Regions from separate parts of the Paenibacillus sp. P4_A9 genome, predicted to be linked through region 2. Evidence: a T-box and tRNA genes for the amino acid it is inferred to sense, from the RefSeq annotation. Region 2 holds a T-box; the other holds one or more tRNA genes.
The links. A T-box is a leader RNA that pairs with one kind of tRNA and senses whether it is charged. The one in region 2 lies ahead of leuS (leucine--tRNA ligase), so its partner is inferred to be a tRNA-Leu.
Positions count from the first base shown of each region.

Region 1 (11,157 bases), on a different contig from region 2:
TATTCTCGATTTCCCCGATCTCACGGTGGATGGAAGCTTTACAACAGGCGGTGCGATTTCTGCTATTTTGATTGCTCATGGCTACTCGCCGTGGCTAGCTTGTTTAGCTGCTTTTGCAGGTGGACTAGTCGCAGGAGCTTGCACAGGACTGCTTCATACGAAAGGTAAAATTAATGGGCTTCTCTCTGGGATTCTCATGATGATTGCCCTGTATTCGATTAATATGCGCATCATGGGCAAGCCGAACATTTCACTTCTTGGCGTAGATACCTTGTTTACCTCCATGAAGCCAATTGTGGTTGCGCTCATCATTGTGATTGTGTTCAAATTACTGCTAGATGCCTTCCTGCATACCGATCTTGGCCTTTCGCTTAGAGCGACGGGAGATAATGCGCGAATGATTCGTAGCTTCGGTGCGAATACCGACCGAACAACGATTCTTGGCTTGAGCTTATCGAATGGGTTAGTCGCGCTATCTGGCGCACTCATCGCCCAGCAATCAGGCTTTGCCGACATTTCGATGGGCATCGGTATGATCGTTGTAGGACTAGCTTCCGTTATTATTGGGGAAGCGATATTTGGTGCTAGGTCAGTCTTCCAAGCGACACTTGCTGCTGTACTCGGTTCCATCGTGTACCGAATTGTTGTCGCACTGGCGCTCAGAGTCGAGTGGCTCAAAGCCTCCGACTTGAAGCTAATTACCGCAATCATCGTCATTATTGCGCTCGTTCTTCCTTCGGTGCAACGTGCGATCAAACAAAAAGCGAACGCAAAGCGACGTTCAGCTGAGCTCATCGCTCGCGCGATGCAAATGAACAAAGGAGGTGGGCAATAATGCTGCAGCTCTCCAATGTTTCCAAGCTATTCAACCCCGGTTCGGCAGATGAGAAAATTGCTCTAATCGGTATTAACCTAACCCTGAAGCCCGGTGACTTCGTCACGGTTATCGGCAGTAACGGCGCCGGCAAATCGACGCTGATGAACATCATCTCCGGCGTTATGACGCCGGATGCCGGCGAAGTGCGCATCGACGGTGAGGTTATCCACCACCTGCCGGAATACGAGCGCAGCCGCTGGATCGGCCGCGTCTTTCAAGACCCCATGGCCGGGACGGCTCCTCGAATGACCATCGAGGAGAATCTCGCCATGGCGTATGCCCGCGGTAAGAAGCGCGGGCTGAGCTTCGGCGTCACCGCGCGTAAGCGCGCGCTGTTCCTGGAACAGCTGCAGCGCCTAGGTATCGGCCTGGAAGGACGACTGCGCGCGAAGGTCGGTCTGCTCTCCGGCGGAGAGCGTCAAGCCCTCAGCTTGCTGATGGCGACATTCACCCAGCCGCAGATCCTGCTGCTGGATGAGCACACCGCCGCGCTAGATCCCGCGCGTGCAGAGCTCATCACACGATTGACCGAGGAAATCGTGCGTGAAATGAAGCTGACCACATTGATGGTCACGCACAACATGGAGCAAGCGATTCGTCTCGGCAATCGCCTGATCATGATGGATAAAGGCCGCATCATTCTCGATGTGAACGAGGAACGGAAGAAGGATCTCACCGTGGAGCAGCTTCTCGGTGAGTTTGAGAACATCAGCGGCAACAAGCTTTCGGATGATCGCGTGGTTCTTGGTTAAACACAAATAGGCAGTCTCAGAAGCCATTTTACATGGCGACTGGGACTGCCCTTTTTATAGTACGTTCCTCTACCGCCGCAAATTCCACTCATCCGTCCCATACTTCTCACTTACAAGACGCTCCGTAAGCTCAACCTCATAGTCCGTCAATGACGACTCCACCAGCTCAACACCAAGTCCAAGCGCGATTTCACGACGGAAAGCTTCCTCCACCTCACCCAAAGTAACTACCGATTTCCCTTGATCACGCAGCAAATCATTAATGGCTACGGCTTTCTTCAAGAAGCTCTGTTTCATCCGATCTGCCACTTTCTCATTGGAGAAGCGAAGCATCCGAAACAATTGTTCCGTATCCATATCGAGCAGGATGGAGCCGTGCTGCAGCACGACGTTTTTCTGCCGTACTTGCGCGCTGCCGGCCACTTTGCGGCCTTCCACGACCAGCTCGTACCATGAAGGGGAGTCGAAGCAAGCCGCTGAACCCGCAGATGCGTATTTCTCCTTCTCTTCATCACTCGCCAGCTGTACCATCTCCGCTTGCAAGCCCAATGCTCGAAACCCTTGCAGCAATCCCTCACTCAACACACGGTAAGCTTCGGTCACATTACGTGGAATACCTGGGTAATCCTCCGCCACAATGATACTGTACGTCAGTTCTTTATCATGAAGAACGGCTCTTCCCCCTGTCGGGCGTCTCACAAAGCCAATCCCCTCGTTCTCTACCGCTTCCTGATCCACTTCTGCCGCCTTTTGAAAATAGCCAATCGATAAGGTAGCTGGATTCCATCCATAGAAACGCACCGTCGGAGGAACCTTGCCTTCACTATGAGCGGTTAGTATCGCTTCATCTAAGGCCATATTTTCAGCAGGAGAACGATCTCCTGTATGTATAAATCGCCAAGCTGTCATGTCTATTCATCATCCCTTCTTGCCAAACGTACCTTTTTCCCAAAAACTAACCTCTATCATAGCATACTACGCCCCCTCGTTACGACATCAGACCTCTACCTCTCAATAAAACTCTTATATGGGAAAAGTTATGAAAGATTCTTCTCTGGACATACTAACATGTATGCGACGTTTGCGAGGCCAAAGCAGAATCAGAACGTTTAGGAGGGCACAGCCATGCGTCAACATGATCAGCAAGAGAACATTCGCCCCATTCATAAACAGCTGGATATGCATTTTGAGAGGGACTGGTTTACCGAGCTGGACAATCGTGAACGTGGCGGAGGTCCTTGGGACGACTGGACCTTATATCAGCTTGCCTACGAATCGGAAGAGTCGGGGCTTATTTCTACGTTTGATGAAATGCAGTGCCTCGCGCATCTGGGGACCCTTGAGCCCATGGCGCATCAGATTGATACAGCAAAGCGTGTGTTGAATGAGATGCGTGGACGCGCCATTTTGGCCGATGAGGTTGGACTTGGGAAAACAATTGAAGCTGGTTTAATTTTAAAAGAATACATGATCCGCGGGCTTGTCCGCAAAACGCTCATCCTTGTACCCGCTTCCCTTGTCCTGCAATGGGTTCGGGAACTAAATACCAAATTCGGCATACCTGCCGTTGCTCATAAGAAAGCCTACATGTGGCAGCAAGCCGACATTATCGTAGCCTCCATGGACACGGCCAAAAGGGACCCGCATCGCGAAATCGTGATGGGTCTTGAATACGATATGCTCATCGTCGATGAAGCGCACAAGCTGAAGAATAAGAAAACGACCAACTACACCTTCGTCAATGAGCTGCGCAAAAAATACTGCCTGCTCCTCACTGCTACGCCTGTGCAGAACGATCTCAAAGAGCTCTACAACCTAATCACCCTGTTGAAGCCAGGTCAGCTTGGCGGTCAGAACAGCTTCAAGACCAACTTTGTTGTTGGCAAGCGGACGCCGAAGAATGAAATTCAGCTGCAGCAGGAGCTCTCCAAAGTGATGATCCGGAACCGTCGCGGCGACGGGGGTGTTCACTATACGAAGCGGATTGTGCGGAATATACCACTCACGCTCTCTGATGATGAGCAAGCGCTCTATGACGGGGTTACGAATTTCGTGCGAACTCGCTATTCCGAGAGTGGCGGGGATCTTAGCTCCATGCTTTCGATGATTACCCTTCAGCGTGAAGTGTGCAGCTCGCGGGACGCTGTGTTCATTACATTGGTGAATTTATTTAAAAAGACAGCCGAAGACTCCCCCGTACGGCCGAAAATATGGGAGCTCGTCGAGCTGATTCGCAGCATTAAGTCGAATAGCAAAGCGGAAACCACGATGCGGCTCATTCAAGACATCAATGATAAAGTGATTATTTTCACGGAGTATCGGGCTTCCCAAGAATATTTATTGAACTACCTCAAAGAACGCAAGATCACGGCCGTCCCCTATCGTGGAGGCATGAATCGCGGTAAGAAAGACTGGATGATGGATTTATTCCGCAATCGCGTCCAAGTGCTTATAGCAACCGAGGCGGGTGGCGAGGGCATCAATCTCCAATTTTGCCACAATATGATCAACTTCGATCTGCCTTGGAACCCTATGCGCGTGGAACAACGGATCGGTCGTGTGCATCGCCTCGGTCAAACGCATGACGTTAACATCTACAACTTATCCACAAGGGGTACCATTGAAGAACATATCCTCTCGTTATTGCACGAGAAAATCAATATGTTCGAATTGGTGATCGGGCAGCTGGATACGATTTTGGAGAAAATCGAGAAACGGGGCTCGCTTGAAACGTCTCTTTTCCGCATGGTGATGGAAGCTGGCTCAGGCGAGGAGATTCGCCGAAAAATCGATGAGCTTGGGCATTCCTTCAGCGAGGTGAAGGAAGAAATCGAACAGAATCCGCAGTACGGCGCCAAGTTCCAAGACATCCTTGACGCGGTAGGCGGTTCTCAGAGCATGGAGGTGGGCCCATGAATAAACGAAACATCCACTCGTTTGTGCTGCGTTTTCTGGAAGCCTACGACTGCACGATTCTGGAGAAGACCCCTGCCTATGTGACGGCTAAGCTCTCTCCCGAAGCAGATCGGGAAATGACGGGCCGTCCTTACTATTGGAGCTTCATTGAGCGGACAGGTGCAGCAGCGGAGACGATGACGTACAAATTTGTGATCGACCCGGAGCAAATGAAGCTGGAAGCGAAGCCGAAGGCCGCCGTTACCACAGTCCAAAGCCCCCCCGCAACCGGCTACGGACCATCTGGTTCCGGCGGAGCTGCTGCTAACCCACCTGCGGGTAGTGCGCCGGATAGCATTCTCGGCCGTTATTTCGGCTTCGTTCCGACGACTATCACCACGCGAGTTCCACAAGATGAAGTCACCTTCGGCAGCCGACGACTTGACCAAATCTTTGGCATCGTTCGCGAACGCGGTCGATTCATTCACTTATTCGAAGAGCCTTTCCCTACGGGGGCAACTTACCATGCTTCCCTCGTATACAATACGTGGCTCTGTGTGAATTACAAGGTTGAGCTTCTCTGTGATCGTAAGCGGACTGAAATTCATTCCCTTGCGATTCAGCTTAATAGCGGGGAAATTCGCGAGCATTTTCATAAGCATATGTTAACGAAAAGTCTTTCTCCAAAGCTTCCTGCGAATAGTCACATTCTACCGGATACGATCTCACTGCCGAAGGCGATCAATGCTCTGGAGATGACGCTTGAACGTAAAATCAGCACCTACGATCACCGTTGGGCTGATGAAGCGAATGCGCAGCACCGCAGTGAAATCGATCGTGTAGAAGGATATTACAATGGGCTTTTACTAGCTGCAGAACCCGACAAAAGAGACGAAATCGAAATCCAATGTCGGAATCGGCTGGAGGAAATCGATTGGCAGCATAAGCCTCGAATCGCCGTGTCCGTCATTAATGGCGGTTTATTTCACTTAAATGCGAGTCGATTATCATCCAGAAACTGACGCAAGTCGCTAAAACCTCGCAAATAACACGCAACAGGTTCTAACATTCTTTTTAAGGCATACGAATTACAATAGTCACATACACTAAGAGGTTAGCGAGAGGCAGGTGAACGAAGATGAAGTCGTGGACCACTTGGACAGCCACTTGTTTCATTTTGTGCAGTATTGGCTTCATGCCCATACACACTTCGGCAGTTGACAACTTAGGTGGGACAAGCCTTACCCAGGCCCAAGTAAAAGAACCTAGCAAAGCAGCAACTACCGTGGCGACTGACTTAACGAGTACATCTTCATTCGGTACAACCATCAGTCAGTGGCAATCAACGCTCGCGAAGTCAGCAGGCTTTGAAGACTGGCAGCAAGCACGTTGGAACAGCTATCCGCTCGGTCCAGGCACCCATGGATGGGTCATCATCCTGACCAATCAGGGGCAAGAGGTGGGCTATATGATTGTTCATGCTGCAGAAAACGGCGGTTTCCGTTTGACCGAATATGGGACAGGCACATCACCGCTATTTAGCTTGGCCACGTTGTATCGCTCCTTGATACAACAGGAACTCATTCCTTTTACGACCTTATACGACGATTTTGTGCAAAATGAAACGATCATTGAAGACCGCTTATATATGGATACCCTCACTTCTGTTTGGAAAATCGCACTCGATGACGAGACCTATTATCTCGATGCCAAATCGGGCGAAGTACTTCCACTCACGGAAGATCCAACGCCACGTATGACAGATAGCCTAGTTTTGGAGACAGACGTATCGGAGGAAGCTGAATCCCTCATACGTCCCGCATTTGATCCTTACGAACGACTGCCATGGATTGAAGGCACACCGTTACCTGTTACCTCCTTGCCTGAGCTTCAGGTCGCGTTGGAGCAGCAAGGAAATCTCACCTACGTTACTGAGCTGTATGATGGGCAGGTAACGATGCCGTTAGCTGTGCTTGGTTATCAACAATGGGTACATGGGGATAACTATCTTGTCTTGGAGCACGAAGGACCGCGTTATGTGCGATTGGATGCCGCCCTTGGTCTAGGGGAGATTTATCCTTAGGGGGGCTTGTCACGGTGACCACGTTTCAATCACCATGAAAAGGCCAACCAGTTTATCTGGTTGGCCTTTTTACCACTCTCATTTTCTTGACTTCGTCCGTCCGAGCAACATCCGTGCAGCTAGTGGCAGCATCCCAAACCAGCGGGTTTGCCAACCCTCTCGTTGTTCTTTGATCGAAGCTTTCGCTTGTTGTCGTACTTCCTTCGGTGTGTCGATATAAGTGACGACTTGTTGTGTTATGTACTTCACGAGATCATCGCTTTTTGCCATACGTCCACCTGCCTTTTACCCTTATTCTAACCAGAGCAATAAGGCTTTAAACTTCGCAAAGGCAGGTGATTGAACGCCTACACACCTGCGTTCATGCTGGCCTTCCGCCACTTTCCGCAATAATTTTATCAGCGAAAGTTTTAATCGTACCACAGCCTAGCAGCATCGGCTTATTATCACACAGCAACATCAAGGTTTGTGCGCTCGTATCCCAGGCATATTGAAAGCCAACATTCATGCTGACCACTGAAATCGTAAATTTGCCTGATGCTGTGTTAGGAATAGCAAACCCTTGTCTCCTACCCACCTGCTGCAATGCTCTGAATACCGAAGGCGAAATCCCTTTATACATCCATGTGCTACAAGTTGCCATAGGTCTTCTCACCTCTTTCAATTATGATCATTAAATTGTATGAGACTTGAGGTGAAATCGTGCTTATTTCCATAAAAAGCATCTATCTGATTCGTTGCTTCTACTTCTAATCTCGTCCAACACACATAAGCTAGAGTAACAGAGAGAGAAAGAGGTGTTGGTTTGAATGTGGGAACTAATGCTTGCAACCGAGCAGCTTGACATTTATATGGATGAAGCAAATCTAAGGCTTGAGATTCGCATAAAGACTGATAATGCTTTAGCCCCTTTCTCCATGCGTATGAACTATACAGATTTGACCCAGTTAATCCATACTCTTCTAGAAATCAATCGAAGCTTTCGAGGAGATATTCCTTTTTTTCATACGAAAAAACTGCCGGGAAAGCGCTAGGTTGTCAGCAAAAAAAGCACGATGGACTCCCCCACATTCCTGTGGTTTGGAGCCATCGTGCTTTTTATCATGCGTTGTCCGCATATTTTAGTTTCTATTGATTCCCGCAATCGAAGCGATGAAGCGCAAAATATAGAGGAACAAATTAATAAAATCAAGGTAAATATTCAATGCCGCGAGCGGAACGGCTTCGGATGCGACACCGTTGCGATACTGCGCGACATCATACAGCACCCACCCGCTGAAGATCAGAATCCCAGCCATGGACCAAACCAAATTCATCATGGAACCGAAATTTAGGAACATGCCGAGCACACTCATCAAGACAAGTCCAATCGTACCTGCAAATAGGAAGCCACCTAAGAAGCTAAAATCACGCTGAGAACGGTGCGCATAGAAGGCCAACGACCCGAAAATGACCGCCGTTGCGAAGAACGCACCCGAAACCACACTAGCCCCAAGCTGGCCGCCGTAATACATGATGACGGGATAGAGCGTCACGCCAGAAATAGCTGTAAACGCATAGAGGAATCCGTAGCCGATATGTTTACCGCGGATACGAATGATGATCGCAGCAACCAGCATCACAACCTCTGCAATGACGAATAACATAATCATCGATGGTGGTACAACCATAGCTCCGATCAGCGTTCCAAGAAAAGACACTAAGAGTGAAATGGCAAATGTTTGAAGCACATGTGCAAAGCTGCCGGATTGTGTAATGGTAACGGTTCTATCCATGAAAAATTCAGCTCCTTTAGATATATAGAGATGTACAATCTATCCTATGTATTATACCTGACATTCATGAAAGCCGCTACATTCTGATGTAGCCAATTGCGCATTATCGCACCAATCCTCTGGAGTTGAGGGGAATGGAACAATAATGATGAATTTTTGCACTATACGAGATTGCGAAATTTAGCGGGATATTTTCCAGATATTCTATTTCTGACAGCTGGTGAATCACAAACAAACAGAAAAAATAAACCCTTCAAAATGAATTGAAGGGCTTACTTTTAAATATGATGCGATCAAGAGGACTCGAACCTCCACGGGGGTAAGCCCACACGGACCTGAACCGTGCGCGTCTGCCAATTCCGCCATGATCGCGTTTACAAAAAATAATATACCATGTGACGCGAAAGCTCGTCAATGAAACTTTTGCCTCTTGTGTATAATTCTCCAGCCTGTTCCTAACCCTAATCTCAAAGGAGGTATGAGCTATGAATGAAGAAGAAATCAAAGCGTTGGAACCGAAGTATACTGGCAATCAGCGGCATCTAACCGAGGGTGAAGCTGAGGGAATCGTACATGATCCAAACTTCAAAAGTGAAAGTGAAGATGAAGATATCACGGATCTCGATGCGTTAGCCATTGGTCTCGCTTATGGCGTAACACGCAGGACGTGAGAAGTAGAATGAGTAAGACCTCCTGTCCAAGTGGACAAGAGGTCTTTTTACCTTCGCTGCTCCACACAACTTCACCCTGCCGAATGGGCCGCAGCGCGTTTGCTCATTTCAAGTTCATACAACTTTCCGGATGCTAAAATAGCTTCATAAACGGTTCTGCCTATGAGGTAGCCCAATGTTGTCGCTGTACCTGCGTACCGATATGTCGTCGCCCCTCTGCCCGTTGCGGCAATCAACACGGCATCTGTCGTCGTACCTGTTGCAATTTGACCATTGATCATGGCGTTCAACTCTTGGAGTGCCGCAGTTTTGGCTTCGGTGGCAGTAATAACCGCATTCACCATAGCAGCATCCGTTAAATTGCCCTCTATGACAACGATCGTATTGATCGTGCCAGGATAAAGAGAGGTAGCTGGCAGCATAGCCCCTGCTCGCGCTTTATTGCCTAGCCCAACGGTCACCCAAGCAGCAACTCGAAGGGCTTCCTCCGGACTTTCCGCATCTGGATGAGGGTCCCCAACATTCCCGGCCTCTGGCGGCCAAGCTAGCTCCTTGAAGCCAACATCCTTCACCCACGCCGCGGTGAGCATCCCAGCCGTATCTTGAGGATCCACCCCCTCTCGTGCGATGAAAGCCTCCATCTCCACCAAAGGGTCGACCTCATTGTAGGTCTTGTCCACTTGTCGATTCATCAAAACGTGATGATGACCAAATCCGCCACCCCATGGGGAGGAATTCAGCGTTCGCAATGGGGATTCACTTGAGATCTGTAAGTAACGTCCATGCGGTGATTGGACCTGCTTCATACCTACACCAGCAATACGTGTAGAAGCTCCCTCACTCTGCATCATCGGACAGATCATCCGGCGTTATCGTTTCCTGAGGGAGCATAAACGCTGGCGGCCTTTCGTTCTCATAAGGCTGATACACGTATCCGCGGGCAAGCTTGACTACTCTACGGTTTTTTTTGCGTATAAGGACCGTCTCATCATCCCAAGCTACAACAATTCCACGCACATCGTTCGCCGGACTAACATCTCTAATCACTCTTAGCAGAGTGCTATCCACGCGATATTGATCCAATTGCTCTTCCGAAATCATCTATGTAGCACCTCCATTATAGGCATGGTAAAAATTAATCGTTCTTTCTTAGCATACACCAATTTGCGATTCGGTGAAACTTTACATAAATCCGTTCATCTTCGGTTACCTTAACGAAGACGAACACGCGACAAGGCAAAGGCTACCTCATGCCTACCGTAAGGGAGGACATTATCAATGGAGAAGCGAACGTACTACGTCAATGTAGGCACGGGAGAAGTACTCGAAGACAGCACCGCGCTTGATTATGAATTTGAAATATCCGCAACGGAAGATGACATCGCTAAGCTGCAGGAGCTTTTTGAAGAAACCGACAATTCTTCTCAGGGCAGCTATGCAACTTCCTGGCTCCCTTGGAAAGTATACTACTCGAATGAAACGAATCAGGAATATGATTACTACTTAACCGAAGTGTATAGAACACTTCACAGACTAGGTTCTGAACAGACGAAGAGGCATATCGAAACCATGAATGTTCTGGAAAATGGCATCTGATCCTCGACTTCCGCAATAACAAAAAGGCCAAGAATCCTATTGGAATTCATTGGCCTTTTTTCATATATGGTTGATTAACTTACATGCTCTTTCGAATCATTCGTTTCAAACCAGAAATCAAGGACTTTGCTCGACATCACACGTTTTTTGATATAATCCGATTGTGCATCAGAGAATTGCTGCTCCCACTCGATCGTTAGCTCCGTACAAAGCTTCACGACTGTTAACAACTCGGACCAGGCCACATAGCGCTTATACCAGAAAAATTGAGGGTGTTCAATCATATACGGATACAGGTCATCAAACTCTGTATGTTTACAATCAAGCGCACGTTCAAAGTGAGTCTTTGCTTCCCCAAGCTTTGTCATAAAATAGTCAATGGAACCATTTTCGATACCCATAGATGTCAGCCTCCTCTCTTACCTTGTAATCATTATAATGGATAAATCGGTTTCAGGGAAGTCATTGAGCAGATGTAAAATCAGTCAAAAGTGATCTGCCCGTTCGC
Region 1 covers NZ_JBFUHL010000007.1:64,878-76,034, forward strand. The annotation lists gene AC1DVJ_RS08260 (ABC transporter permease) at 1-835, shown strand, start outside; gene AC1DVJ_RS08265 (ABC transporter ATP-binding protein) at 835-1,629, shown strand; gene AC1DVJ_RS08270 (lipoate--protein ligase family protein) at 1,699-2,538, opposite strand; gene AC1DVJ_RS08275 (DEAD/DEAH box helicase) at 2,755-4,545, shown strand; gene AC1DVJ_RS08280 (YqhG family protein) at 4,542-5,546, shown strand; gene AC1DVJ_RS08285 (hypothetical protein) at 5,663-6,607, shown strand; gene AC1DVJ_RS08290 (YqzE family protein) at 6,686-6,877, opposite strand; gene AC1DVJ_RS08295 (hypothetical protein) at 6,969-7,250, opposite strand; gene AC1DVJ_RS08300 (hypothetical protein) at 7,459-7,641, shown strand; gene AC1DVJ_RS08305 (Bax inhibitor-1/YccA family protein) at 7,729-8,382, opposite strand; tRNA gene AC1DVJ_RS08310 (tRNA-Leu) at 8,671-8,754, opposite strand; gene AC1DVJ_RS08315 (hypothetical protein) at 8,868-9,053, shown strand; gene AC1DVJ_RS08320 (adenosylcobinamide amidohydrolase) at 9,125-9,904, opposite strand; gene AC1DVJ_RS08325 (hypothetical protein) at 9,891-10,154, opposite strand; gene AC1DVJ_RS08330 (hypothetical protein) at 10,332-10,649, shown strand; gene AC1DVJ_RS08335 (hypothetical protein) at 10,724-11,050, opposite strand; gene AC1DVJ_RS08340 (xanthine phosphoribosyltransferase) at 11,131-11,157, opposite strand, start outside.
Region 1: it has a tRNA-Leu gene. The T-box ahead of leuS (leucine--tRNA ligase) is inferred to sense a tRNA for this amino acid. The anticodon was not compared.

Region 2 (11,157 bases):
AGCGCAGAGTCAAGGAAGAGAACCTCAAGGTTGTTGATATCGTCCTTTGCAGCGCGAAGAAAAACATCGGCTTCGACCGAGTTATTTCGGCTGTACAAGAATACCGCGGCAACATGGATGTGTATGTAGTTGGCGCTACGAACGTAGGGAAATCGACGTTAATTAATCGCCTTATCAGTGATTACAGTGATTTGGAAGCCGAATTGACGACATCGCAATATCCGGGAACTACGCTCGATCTGGTCAAAATTCCGCTTGATGACGGCAAATTCATTATTGATACGCCTGGGATTGTGTACAAGCATCGACTGACTGAGGTCGTGAAGAAGCGTGATCTAACGCCGCTTATGCCAGATAAACCGCTTAAGCCGATGGTATTTCAACTTAATGAGGCACAGACGTTATTTTTTGGCGCTCTCGTTCGATTTGATTTTATCCAAGGTGAGCATCAATCCTTTACTTGTTACACGTCGAATGCGATTCAAATTCATCGCACGAAGCTGGAACGGGCGGATGATTTGTATGAAGAACACAAAGGTGTCATGCTGACACCGCCACAATTAGCTGATCTTGAAGAGCTTCCGAAGCTGGTTAAGCATCCGCTGCACATTCCGAAGGGGAAACAGATGGATGTGCTGATCTCGGGTTTAGGCTGGATTAAGGTGAATAGTCTAGCTGGTGCACAGCTCGCTGTTCATGCACCGAAGGGTATTAAAGTGATTACACGTGAGTCGTTGATTTAGGGGGCATTGGGGGATCATGGAGAAGACTCGGACGATCGACAGTCATACGGTACTATACGGAGTATTCGGGGATCCGATCAGGCATTCCCGTTCTCCGATCATGCTGAATCGCGCTTTTCAGGAAGCGGGGATTAATGGCGTTTATGCAGCTTTTCACGTTAGGCCTGAAGAACTTGGGGAAGCTGTTCGTGGAATTCGGGCGCTCGGATACCGCGGTGTGAATGTTACCATTCCACATAAAGTAGATGTGATGAATTACCTCGATGAGATCGATGAAGGGGCTATGATCGTTGGCGCAGTCAATACCATCGTGAATGAAGAGGGCAAGCTCAAAGGCTTCAACACGGATGGGATTGGTTATGTACGTTCTTTGAAGGAAGAGACGGGAATCGAGCTCAAAGGGAAACGTGTTCTACTTCTTGGTGCAGGCGGAGCAGCACGCGGTGTGGCTTATGCCTTGGCCAAAGAAGGCGTGAGCTGTATTTATATTGCGAATCGTACCAAAGCGCGTGCTATCGAGCTTGCTGCTACTATAGGCGCATTCACCGAAACCGTTGGCTTAGGGATGGATGAGTTGGGGGATATTGTTGATAATGTTGAATTTGTTCTCAACACGACGTCAGCTGGCATGCACCCTAATGTAGACGAGCTTCCTATGCCGCTTCATCTACTTCGACCGCATCACCTAGTTAGTGATCTTATTTATAATCCGCGCATCACAAGATTTCTTCGTGAAGCGGAAGCCATTGGAGCTCGCATTCATGGCGGGCTTGGCATGTTTATTTATCAAGGCGCTTATGCCTTCGAGTATTGGACGAATACACCTGCGCCGGTTGAGGCGATGAGACAGGTGGTAGAACAGTCACTAACTGAATAAGAATGAATAGAGGGACATCCATGTTAACAGGCAAACAAAAACGTCATTTACGCTCACTCGCGCACCACATTGATCCAATCTTCCAAGTTGGTAAAGGTGGCGTGAATGACCATATCATTCGTCATATCCAAGAAGCAATTGAAGTACGTGAATTAATTAAGATTACCGTTCTTAACAACAGTGGTGAAGATCGTCAAGAAGTCGGAGCTGAATTATCCGAGAAATCTGGTGCTGAGCTTGTTCAGGTTATCGGGAAGATCGTCGTGCTTTACAAAGAATCGCGTGACAATAAGAAGATTGAACTGCCGCGCTAATGAGGTGGACGTATGCTTGTCGGAATTATGGGAGGCACATTCGATCCCATTCATACCGGTCATTTAATCGCAGCTGAACGTGCGAGGGTGGAAGGGGGCTTGGACGAGGTATGGCTGATGCCTGCCAATGTCCCGCCGCATAAGCCCAATGCCCCGAAGGGAACAAGCCAGCAGCGTTGGGAGATGGTTTGCCTTGCTGCAGAAGGCAATCCTTTTTTTCGTCCTGTCGATATCGAAATTAACAAAGGCGGCGTATCCTATAGTATCGATACGATCGAACTGTTGAAATCGCAGTATCCGGACATCGCGTTCACTTATATTATTGGTGCCGATATGGTCCAGTACTTGCCGCAGTGGCATCGCATCGATGACATCGTGCGGCATATTCATTTTATTGGATTAGCCAGACCTGGTTATGAGCTGGACCTGACGCAGCTTCCCGAGCGTATACGAAATCGCGTGAAGCTGGTACCGATGCCGCTCGTTGAGATTTCATCGACAGCTATTCGGGAGCTTAGGCAGCTTAAGGATCCCGTCAGGTATCTTGTGCCAGATAAGGTAAGGCAGTTCATGGAGGTGAATCGCTTATATGAATCGTGAAGACCTTATGGCGGCTGTGAAGGAGCAAATGCCTGAACGGCGCTGGCAGCACACTCTTGGTGTGATGGAGACTAGCGTTATGCTGGCTGAACGATTTGGCGGGGATGCGGTCAAAGCGGATGTCGCAGCGATTTTGCACGATTATTGCAAGTATTGGCCCATACAGGAGCAAGCTAAGATTATTCGTGAGAATGATTTACCTCAAGACTTGTTAGCATTCGATAAGGAACTGTGGCATTCGCACGCAGGTGCTTTTATTGCGAAGACACAATTCGGTATCGACGACGAGGAGATTTTGGATGCGATCAGGTACCATACATCCGGTCGCGAACAAATGACGCAGCTCGACAAAATCGTTTGCTTGGCGGATTATATGGAACCAGGCCGTGATTTCCCAGGTGTAGAGTTTATTCGTGAACTTGCTAAGTCGAGTCTCGAACGCGCGTTGATTGCCGGCTTTGACTCCACCATCAACTTTTTGATATCCAAAGGTAAGCGCATTTATCCACTAACAATTTTGACACGGAATGATTTATTGGAACAAATCCAAATACACACCTAATGACATGGAGGATGATTGCATGAGTAAAAACCCAGAAGAAATATTAGCATTCGTTGTTGAGGCAGCGGAAGACAAAAAAGCGGCAGATATCGTTAGCTTGAACTTGCAAGGCGTATCCCCAATTGCAGATTATTTCGTTATTTGTCACGGGAATTCGGAAACACAAGTACAAGCAATCGCAGGCGAAGCTCGTAAAAAGGCGCATGAGCATGGTGTTCATATTCGAAGTTATGAAGGCATTGACACAGCACGATGGGTACTTCTTGATCTAGGGGACGTTGTTCTCCACGTTTTCCATCGTGATGATCGTCAATATTATAATATCGAAAAACTTTGGTCCGATGCTAAAGTTGTGGAGCGCGTATGAGAATGGAAGCAGGATCCCTTGTTACCCTAGAGGTAGCAAGGGAAGTTCCACCTAATGGCTTTTTCCTGAGTGATGGTTATCAGGATTTTCTGCTGCCTTATGCAGAAATCGTAGGTAGTCGAATTAGTCCGGGAGACCAAGTGGAGGTGTTCTTATTCCACGATACGCAGGATCGAATTATGGCGACCATGAAGAAACCGCTGCTGACCATGGGTCATGTTGGGCTTCTAGAGGTTGTTGATATTCATCCGCGTTTTGGCTATTTCTTAGAAATGGGACTTGGTCGTCATTTGCTTTTACCTTACCGACATGTGCCAGAACTTGAAGAGCTTCGTCCTCAAGTAGGGGATAAAGTTTTCGCTACGCTTGCACACGATCGACAGGGCCGGTTAATTGCGAAGCTCGCGCTAGAAGAAGACTTGGCTCCGCTATGTGTACGAGCTCCGTCAAGTTGGGCAAACCAATGGGTCAAAGCTCGCGTTTATCGCCCACTTCAGATGGGTACATTCGTCATATGTGAGGCGGGTGTTCTAGGTTTTGGCGTCATCGGGCTTATCATCCCGCAAGAGCGGACACGCTTGCTTCGGGTGGGTGAGTTAGTTGATGTTAGGATCGCATTTGTGCGTGAAGAAGATGGACGAGTTAACCTATCGATGAGGCTTCCGAAGGAAAAAGGACGCGATGAGGATGCAGAATGTATTCTTGAAGTGCTCCGTGAACGACCAGGGCATGCCATGCCATTTTCGGATAAGACGCAAGCGGATGTCATCAAGGATAAATTCGGTCTAAGTAAGGCAGCCTTCAAACGTGCCTTAGGCAAGCTGATGAAAGATGGGCTCATCTATCAGGAAGCAGATTGGACGTATCTGAAACAAGAGGAGACGCAAGGCTGATATGAGTTACGAGAAATTCGCCTATACGTACGATAGATTAATGAACAGCATGCCCTATGCAGATTGGCTGAGGTTCGTTAAGGAAAGCTTTGAACGCTTCGATATAAAGCCAACAACGCTTGTGGATTTAGGTTGCGGTACAGGCAATTTGTCCATTCCATTAGCTGCTGAAGGATTACAGGTGACGGGCATCGATCTATCCGAGGATATGTTGGCCGTTGCTGAGCAGAAGCATAGCGAACAACCCAGTCAGCTTCGCTGCGGGGCTATTCGTTGGATTAGGCAGGATATACGTGAATGGGAGCTTGGCGAGGAAGTTGATGTTGCCATTTCATTTTGCGATAGTCTTAACTATTTGCTAGAGGAAGATGACATCGTGGATGCTTTCCGTCAGACATTGGCTGGGCTCAAGCCAGGTGGTTTATTCCTATTCGATGTACATACTCCAGAGCAATTGTTTGCCTATGCGGAGTCTCAGCCTTTTTTTCTAAATGAAGACGATGTTGCTTACATTTGGACAAGTGAGTTAGATGAAGAACGCGTTCAGATTGAACATGATTTAACGATTTTCGTCAAAGACAGCGGCTCAGGCGAAACCTTCCGGCGTATTGATGAAACGCATGAACAAAGAGCGTATCCCCTGCAGTGGCTGGAACAGATGCTAATCGAGGTAGGCTTTCGTGAGGTACATCAAGCTTCTGACTTTACGTGGGAGCAGCCAACGGATAAGACAGAGCGAGCTTTCTTTATTGCGAAAAAATAATCCTAAAGGGATTCGCCCTCGGCTTGACAGTGCGGCATTATTTTACATATAATCAAAGCTAATCAGTTGTATGGAAAGCTTAGATGAGGAATAGTACCTTGTACAGCATCTTTCAGAGAGTCGGAGCTAGGGTGTGAGCCGGCAGATGTTAGTCTTGAGAACTCGCCTCGGAGCTAGAAGGTGAACCGCCGGAAGTGAGGGCGCTAGCTGGATCGTCTCACCCGCGTTAAGGGGCAGAGTGAACACAGGTGAAGAATACCTTGTGTTAACTAGGGTGGTACCACGGGAATTATACCTCTCGTCCCTAGCGATATCCGCTAGCGATGTGAGGTTTTTTTGTGCGTATTTGTATATATGAGCAGATAGCAACTTGAAGGAGGCATGGAGTAATGACAAAAGAACTGAAAGAAGCCAAAGAAACGAAAGAGCAACAAGGCTACAATCCGCAAGCGATCGAACCCAAATGGCAGGCTTACTGGGATGCAAAGAAAACATTTAAGGTACTGGAAAATTCGGATAAACCGAAATTTTATGCCTTGGATATGTTCCCTTATCCATCCGGAGCAGGCTTGCACGTAGGGCATCCTGAAGGCTATACGGCGACAGATATCGTTTCCCGTTTCAAACGGATGAGAGGCTTTAATGTCCTTCACCCAATGGGCTGGGACGCATTTGGACTTCCTGCAGAGCAGTATGCTTTAGATACAGGGAATGATCCGAGAGAGTTCACGAAGAAGAATATCGATACGTTCCGCCGTCAAATCAAATCACTCGGCTTCTCTTACGATTGGGATCGGGAGATTAGTACAACGGATCCGGAGTATTACAAATGGACGCAGTGGATTTTCATCCAACTGTACAATAAAGGACTTGCTTACGTTGATGAAGTGCCTGTTAACTGGTGTCCGGCTCTAGGTACTGTACTTGCGAATGAGGAAGTTATTGACGGATTAAGTGAGCGCGGTAACCATCCGGTTATTCGGAAACCGATGCGTCAGTGGATTTTGAGAATTACGGAGTATGCGGAGCGTTTGCTTGAAGATCTTGAAGAATTGGATTGGTCTGAAAGCATTAAGGATATGCAGCGCAATTGGATTGGGAAATCAACGGGAGCTGAGGTTCAGTTCGCGATTGAAGGTCATGCTGAGAAAAGCCTAACGGTTTTCACAACTCGTCCAGATACATTATTCGGAGCAACTTATTGTGTATTGGCGCCTGAGCATGAGCTTGTTCAGCAGATTACCACAGAGGCGCAAGCCGCTGAGATCAAAGAATATCAAGAGAAAGCTTCACGCAAGAGTGACTTGGAGCGTACAGATTTGGCGAAAGACAAATCCGGTGTGTTCACAGGGGCTTATGCGATCAATCCGGTTAATGACACGAAAGTGCCAATTTGGATCGCGGATTATGTGCTTGGCGGTTATGGTACGGGCGCGATTATGGCTGTTCCAGGTCACGATCAACGCGACTGGGAATTTGCCAAACAATTCGATTTGCCGATTATCGAGGTAGTTCAAGGCGGAGATGTGGAGAAAGAAGCATACGCTGGCGATGGCAAGCATGTGAATTCTGGTCCAATCGATGGTTTGAACATTGAGCAAGGGATCAGCCATATGATCGCTTGGTTGGAGCAAAATAGCAAGGGCCGCGGCAAAGTGACGTATCGCTTGAGAGATTGGCTGTTCAGCCGTCAACGTTACTGGGGTGAGCCGATTCCGATTCTTCACTTGGAAGATGGCACGATGAAGCCAGTTCCTGTGGATCAGCTGCCGTTATTGCTTCCACAAGTAGATGAAATTAAGCCATCTGGTACAGGTGAGTCACCACTTGCTAACGTATCCGAATGGGTAAATACGATTGATCCAGAAACAGGCATGAAAGCTCGCCGTGAAACGAATACGATGCCACAATGGGCGGGAAGCTGCTGGTATTACTTGCGTTTTATCGATCCGAAGAATGATCAAGCCTTCTGTTCGGATGAGCTGCAAAAGCAGTGGTTGCCTGTTGATTTGTATATTGGCGGAGCGGAGCATGCGGTTCTTCACTTGCTATATGCGCGTTTCTGGCACAAAGTGCTTTACGATCTTGGTTTTGTTCATACCAAAGAGCCATTCCATAAGCTTGTTAACCAAGGGATGATTCTTGGCGAGAACATGGAGAAAATGAGCAAATCACGCGGCAATGTTGTGAATCCAGATGACATCGTTAGCGATCAAGGTGCAGATACATTGCGCATTTATGAAATGTTCATGGGGCCGTTGGAAGCGACTAAACCATGGAATACAACGGGCGTAGATGGGATCTCCCGTTTCTTGAATCGCGTATGGAGACTGTTCATTGATGACAACGGTCAGGTTCACACGAAAATTAGCGGGGATGAAACACTTGGCAGTGATTCATTTAAACGTACGTGGCACCGTTCGATTAAGAAAATTACCGAGGATTATGATGCACTTCGCATCAATACCGCGATTAGCCAAATGATGATTTTCGTCAATGAGGCTTACAAAACAGAGCGTCTTCCTCTGGAAGCGATGAAAAATTTCGTGCAAATGCTATCCCCGATTGCTCCTCATTTAGCGGAAGAGCTTTGGGAGAAATTGGGCGGCGTGGAATCCATCACATACGAAGCGTGGCCAGCTTATGATGAAGCGTGGACCGTGGATAATGAAATCGAAATCGTTGTGCAGATCAATGGTAAAATTGTTGACCGTGTTATGATTTCCAAGGATACCGATGAAGCTGCGATGGAGAAAATGGCTTTTGAACTCGACAAAGTCAAAGAAGCGACCGCCGGAAAGGCCGTTCGCAAATTGATTGTCGTGAAGGGTAAACTAGTCAACATCGTTGTAGGTTAATCACACAAAGTTATGCATTGAGAGGGCTACTGCTGTTGTTTCAAAGGAAAGAGCAGCTCGGCCTTCTCAATGTCTTCTTCATATTTGGCATGAGTAGCACGAATAACCTGAGAGAAAACCCCGCATAGTTCTTTTTCCAAAATACGCAAGCCTTCCGCAGTAATGCCGCCAGGGACAGATACTCGTTTCTGTAAGCTGACAGGATTGAAACCTCCCGTTGTGAGCAATTTACCTGTACCTAACGTCATTTCACTGGCCAGCAATGTGGCCTCCTCAGCAGAAATACCCGTTTCTTCCACAGCAGCATCGATAAAAGCTTGAATAAAGCTAGCAAGAAAAGCAGGACCACAGCTAGATAAATCGGAGGAAATCCTCGTGTAATTTTCAGACACACGTATCGGAGTAGAGATATGCGTGAAAATATTTTCAAGCCACTCCATATCCTCAGGCTGCATGCGATTCCCATGAATACATAACGTAGCACCGCTTAGTACGTAGTTCGTGATACTTGGAATGATTTTACTTATTTTGGCTGGTAAAAGGCCTTCTAGATGCTTAATCAGGATAGGACTCGTAATGGAAATTATAAATTGAGAGGAAAGCACGTCCTCTTTGATTTCATCAATAACCTTTTTGAATTCAGATGGTTTGACACATAAGAAAATCAAATCACTTCCGCGCACGACTTCACGATTCGTTTCCGCCACTTGCAGGCCAGGATAGTTCTCCGCAAGCAGTTCAACTTTACGTAATGTTCGATTGCTAGCGATAATTTGCTCGGGATTGAATGCCCCGGAATGAATGAATGCTTCAATCAGTATACTTCCCATACTCCCAGTACCGATGAATCCAGCTTTCATCAAGTAATCCCTCCCGAAAAAATCAGTCTTTATACGAAAACCAACCTATTTACGCGGTCGCACACAATTCGTGTAGTCATTGGGACGCTTTTTCATGTATATGGTTGCCTATTCACAAATATGCTAAGAAAGAAGGTAGTCCGTGGATTTTTTTGGAAATAAAATAAAGCGACTCTTGTTGATCCTTGGGGGCATCTCGCTTTTTATTTGGGTTGTGTGGCCATTTCTCCGCGGGGGACAACCAACGATTCAAACGGCATTCATGCCGATCAATACGCAGATGGAAGCTTTACTAGTGCAAGAAGCCAATGAGAAGAAAGAGGGGAAAACGACAGTTACGCCAAAGTCGAGTTCACCTGCAACCTCAACTTCAACCCCATCCCCAACCTCGACCTCAACCTCAAACTCAATCCAAAACTCATCTAAGGCGGATTTAAAGTCTGACCAAACTCCTAATTCCTCAGGTACTCCTACATCTTCTTCCGTTGCCGCTAGCCCCGCACCTTCATCCATAAGTTCAACTTCTTCCAAAGCTGCAACCTCATCGACCGAAGCACAAAATGGACTTTTAGATTTGAACACTGCTACGTTAGAGCAATTAGATAAGCTGCCAGGTATAGGTGAAAGTAAGGCCAAGGCCATAATCGAATACCGTACCAAAAAGGGACGATTCAAACGACTTGAAGAGCTCATGGAAGTGAAAGGCATTGGTGACAAAATGTTCGAGAAGCTAAAGGAGCTATTGTTTGTGGCTCCATCCTAGCTCATCTTTTCATTTCTAGTAAAATATGAGAAAATACTAGAAATAGTTTTGGTTTCGAGAATACTAAATGAAAAAACGAGTCATCAGGAGGGAGTCAATCATCATGAGCATCCGGAAAGATTGGGATACGTATTTCCTAGATATCGCTTATATGGCCTCCACACGCTCGCGGTGTAATCGTAGACATGTTGGAGCAGTCCTTGTGCAAGGGAAAAAGCTGCTCGGTACAGCTTATAACGGCGCTCCGATGGGCGTCCCGGATTGCACGGAAGAAGGTTGTATGCTTGTTGAAGAAATCGAGCTGAAGGTTGTTGCCGATGTAGAGGAAGTCGTGCGTAAGCACCGCTGTATACGCACGATTCATGCTGAGCAGAACCTGCTGTTGTTTACCGATCGCGAGGATCGCGAGGGTTCCACAGTTTATGTGACCGATCAACCATGCTGGACTTGCGCGAATATGTTAGCTAACAGTGGAGTGACCGAGATTGTGTTCCATAGGGGGTATCCGAAGGATCACGAGAAGGTTAGCCAGTTGATGGGAGCCAGAGGAATTTTATTCCGTCAGATGACAGTCTATGAACCACCATCAGGTACGGTTTCAGAGGTAGTGAACTAAATAGCGAGTGTTGAGGGGGAAGAACCTCTCTCTAGAAGCAGCCAATAGGGTGCGCTAGGGGGAGGTTTTTTGTTTGTTTATAATGGCTGGGGACGAGCTAAAGAAGGAGCGGCACGATTGTTATGCTCGGAAAACGAGCTTAAAGAGGAGCATTATCTCATTCTCATTAAGAAGGAGTGATCACGTATCATGAAAAGACCAGTTGTTCAAGGATGCTGTCTGTGGATAAGTGGCTATGTGCTCGCTATCTATACCGAGCTCCCGTGGCTGTCCTGGATGACGAGCGCGCTTTTGCTAGCCGCGCTCGTCATCCTCTACGCGCTGCGTCTGCCTGGTCGGCAGTCGCTAGGCGCCCTGCTGCTGGTCGTAATAGCCTACGGCTATTATCAAGGAACCGACCAGCGCAACATCACTGCCCTGCCGCTGGCGCAGCAGGGGCAGATCAGCCCCAGCGGCAGCGAGGTCACGCTGCTCGGCCGTTTTGCCAGCCCTGTCACCATTGACGGTGACAGGGCTAGCTTTACTGTGGAAGCGGAGTCCGTCCGCTTGGGCGAAACCACGGCTTTCCCGCTCGGCGGGGAAAGCGTGCAGGTCTCGCTGCGCCTGATGGAGCAGGCGCAGCAAGCCGTGGCGTCGGGCTGGCGCCGAGGCGACGCCCTGACGTTAACGGGGACGCTGCGCAGCCCGTCCCCGGCCCGCAACTTCGGCGGCTTCGACTACCGCCGATATCTGCGCCTTCACCACACCCATTGGCTGCTTTCAGCCAAAGGGGTGGATCAGGCGCAGGTGCAGCCTGCGGCTGTGCGCCTTAGCGTCGTCCAGCTGCTGCGCTGGAACGACGAACTGCGGGCTGCGCTCAGCAGGCGCATGGACGTGATCTTTCCCGCGTCGCAGGCGGGATTCATGAAGAGCATGCTGATCGGGCTCACCGACGATCTGGA
Region 2 covers NZ_JBFUHL010000022.1:12,938-24,094, forward strand. The annotation lists gene yqeH (ribosome biogenesis GTPase YqeH) at 1-743, shown strand, start outside; gene AC1DVJ_RS15820 (shikimate dehydrogenase) at 760-1,620, shown strand; gene yhbY (ribosome assembly RNA-binding protein YhbY) at 1,641-1,934, shown strand; gene AC1DVJ_RS15830 (nicotinate-nucleotide adenylyltransferase) at 1,947-2,534, shown strand; gene yqeK (bis(5'-nucleosyl)-tetraphosphatase (symmetrical) YqeK) at 2,524-3,096, shown strand; gene rsfS (ribosome silencing factor) at 3,116-3,463, shown strand; gene AC1DVJ_RS15845 (CvfB family protein) at 3,460-4,356, shown strand; gene AC1DVJ_RS15850 (class I SAM-dependent DNA methyltransferase) at 4,358-5,119, shown strand; T-box leader at 5,191-5,428, shown strand; gene leuS (leucine--tRNA ligase) at 5,509-7,977, shown strand; gene comER (late competence protein ComER) at 8,004-8,837, opposite strand; gene AC1DVJ_RS15865 (hypothetical protein) at 9,087-9,368, opposite strand; gene AC1DVJ_RS15870 (ComEA family DNA-binding protein) at 9,412-9,600, shown strand; gene AC1DVJ_RS15875 (deoxycytidylate deaminase) at 9,704-10,216, shown strand; gene AC1DVJ_RS15880 (DNA internalization-related competence protein ComEC/Rec2) at 10,406-11,157, shown strand, end outside.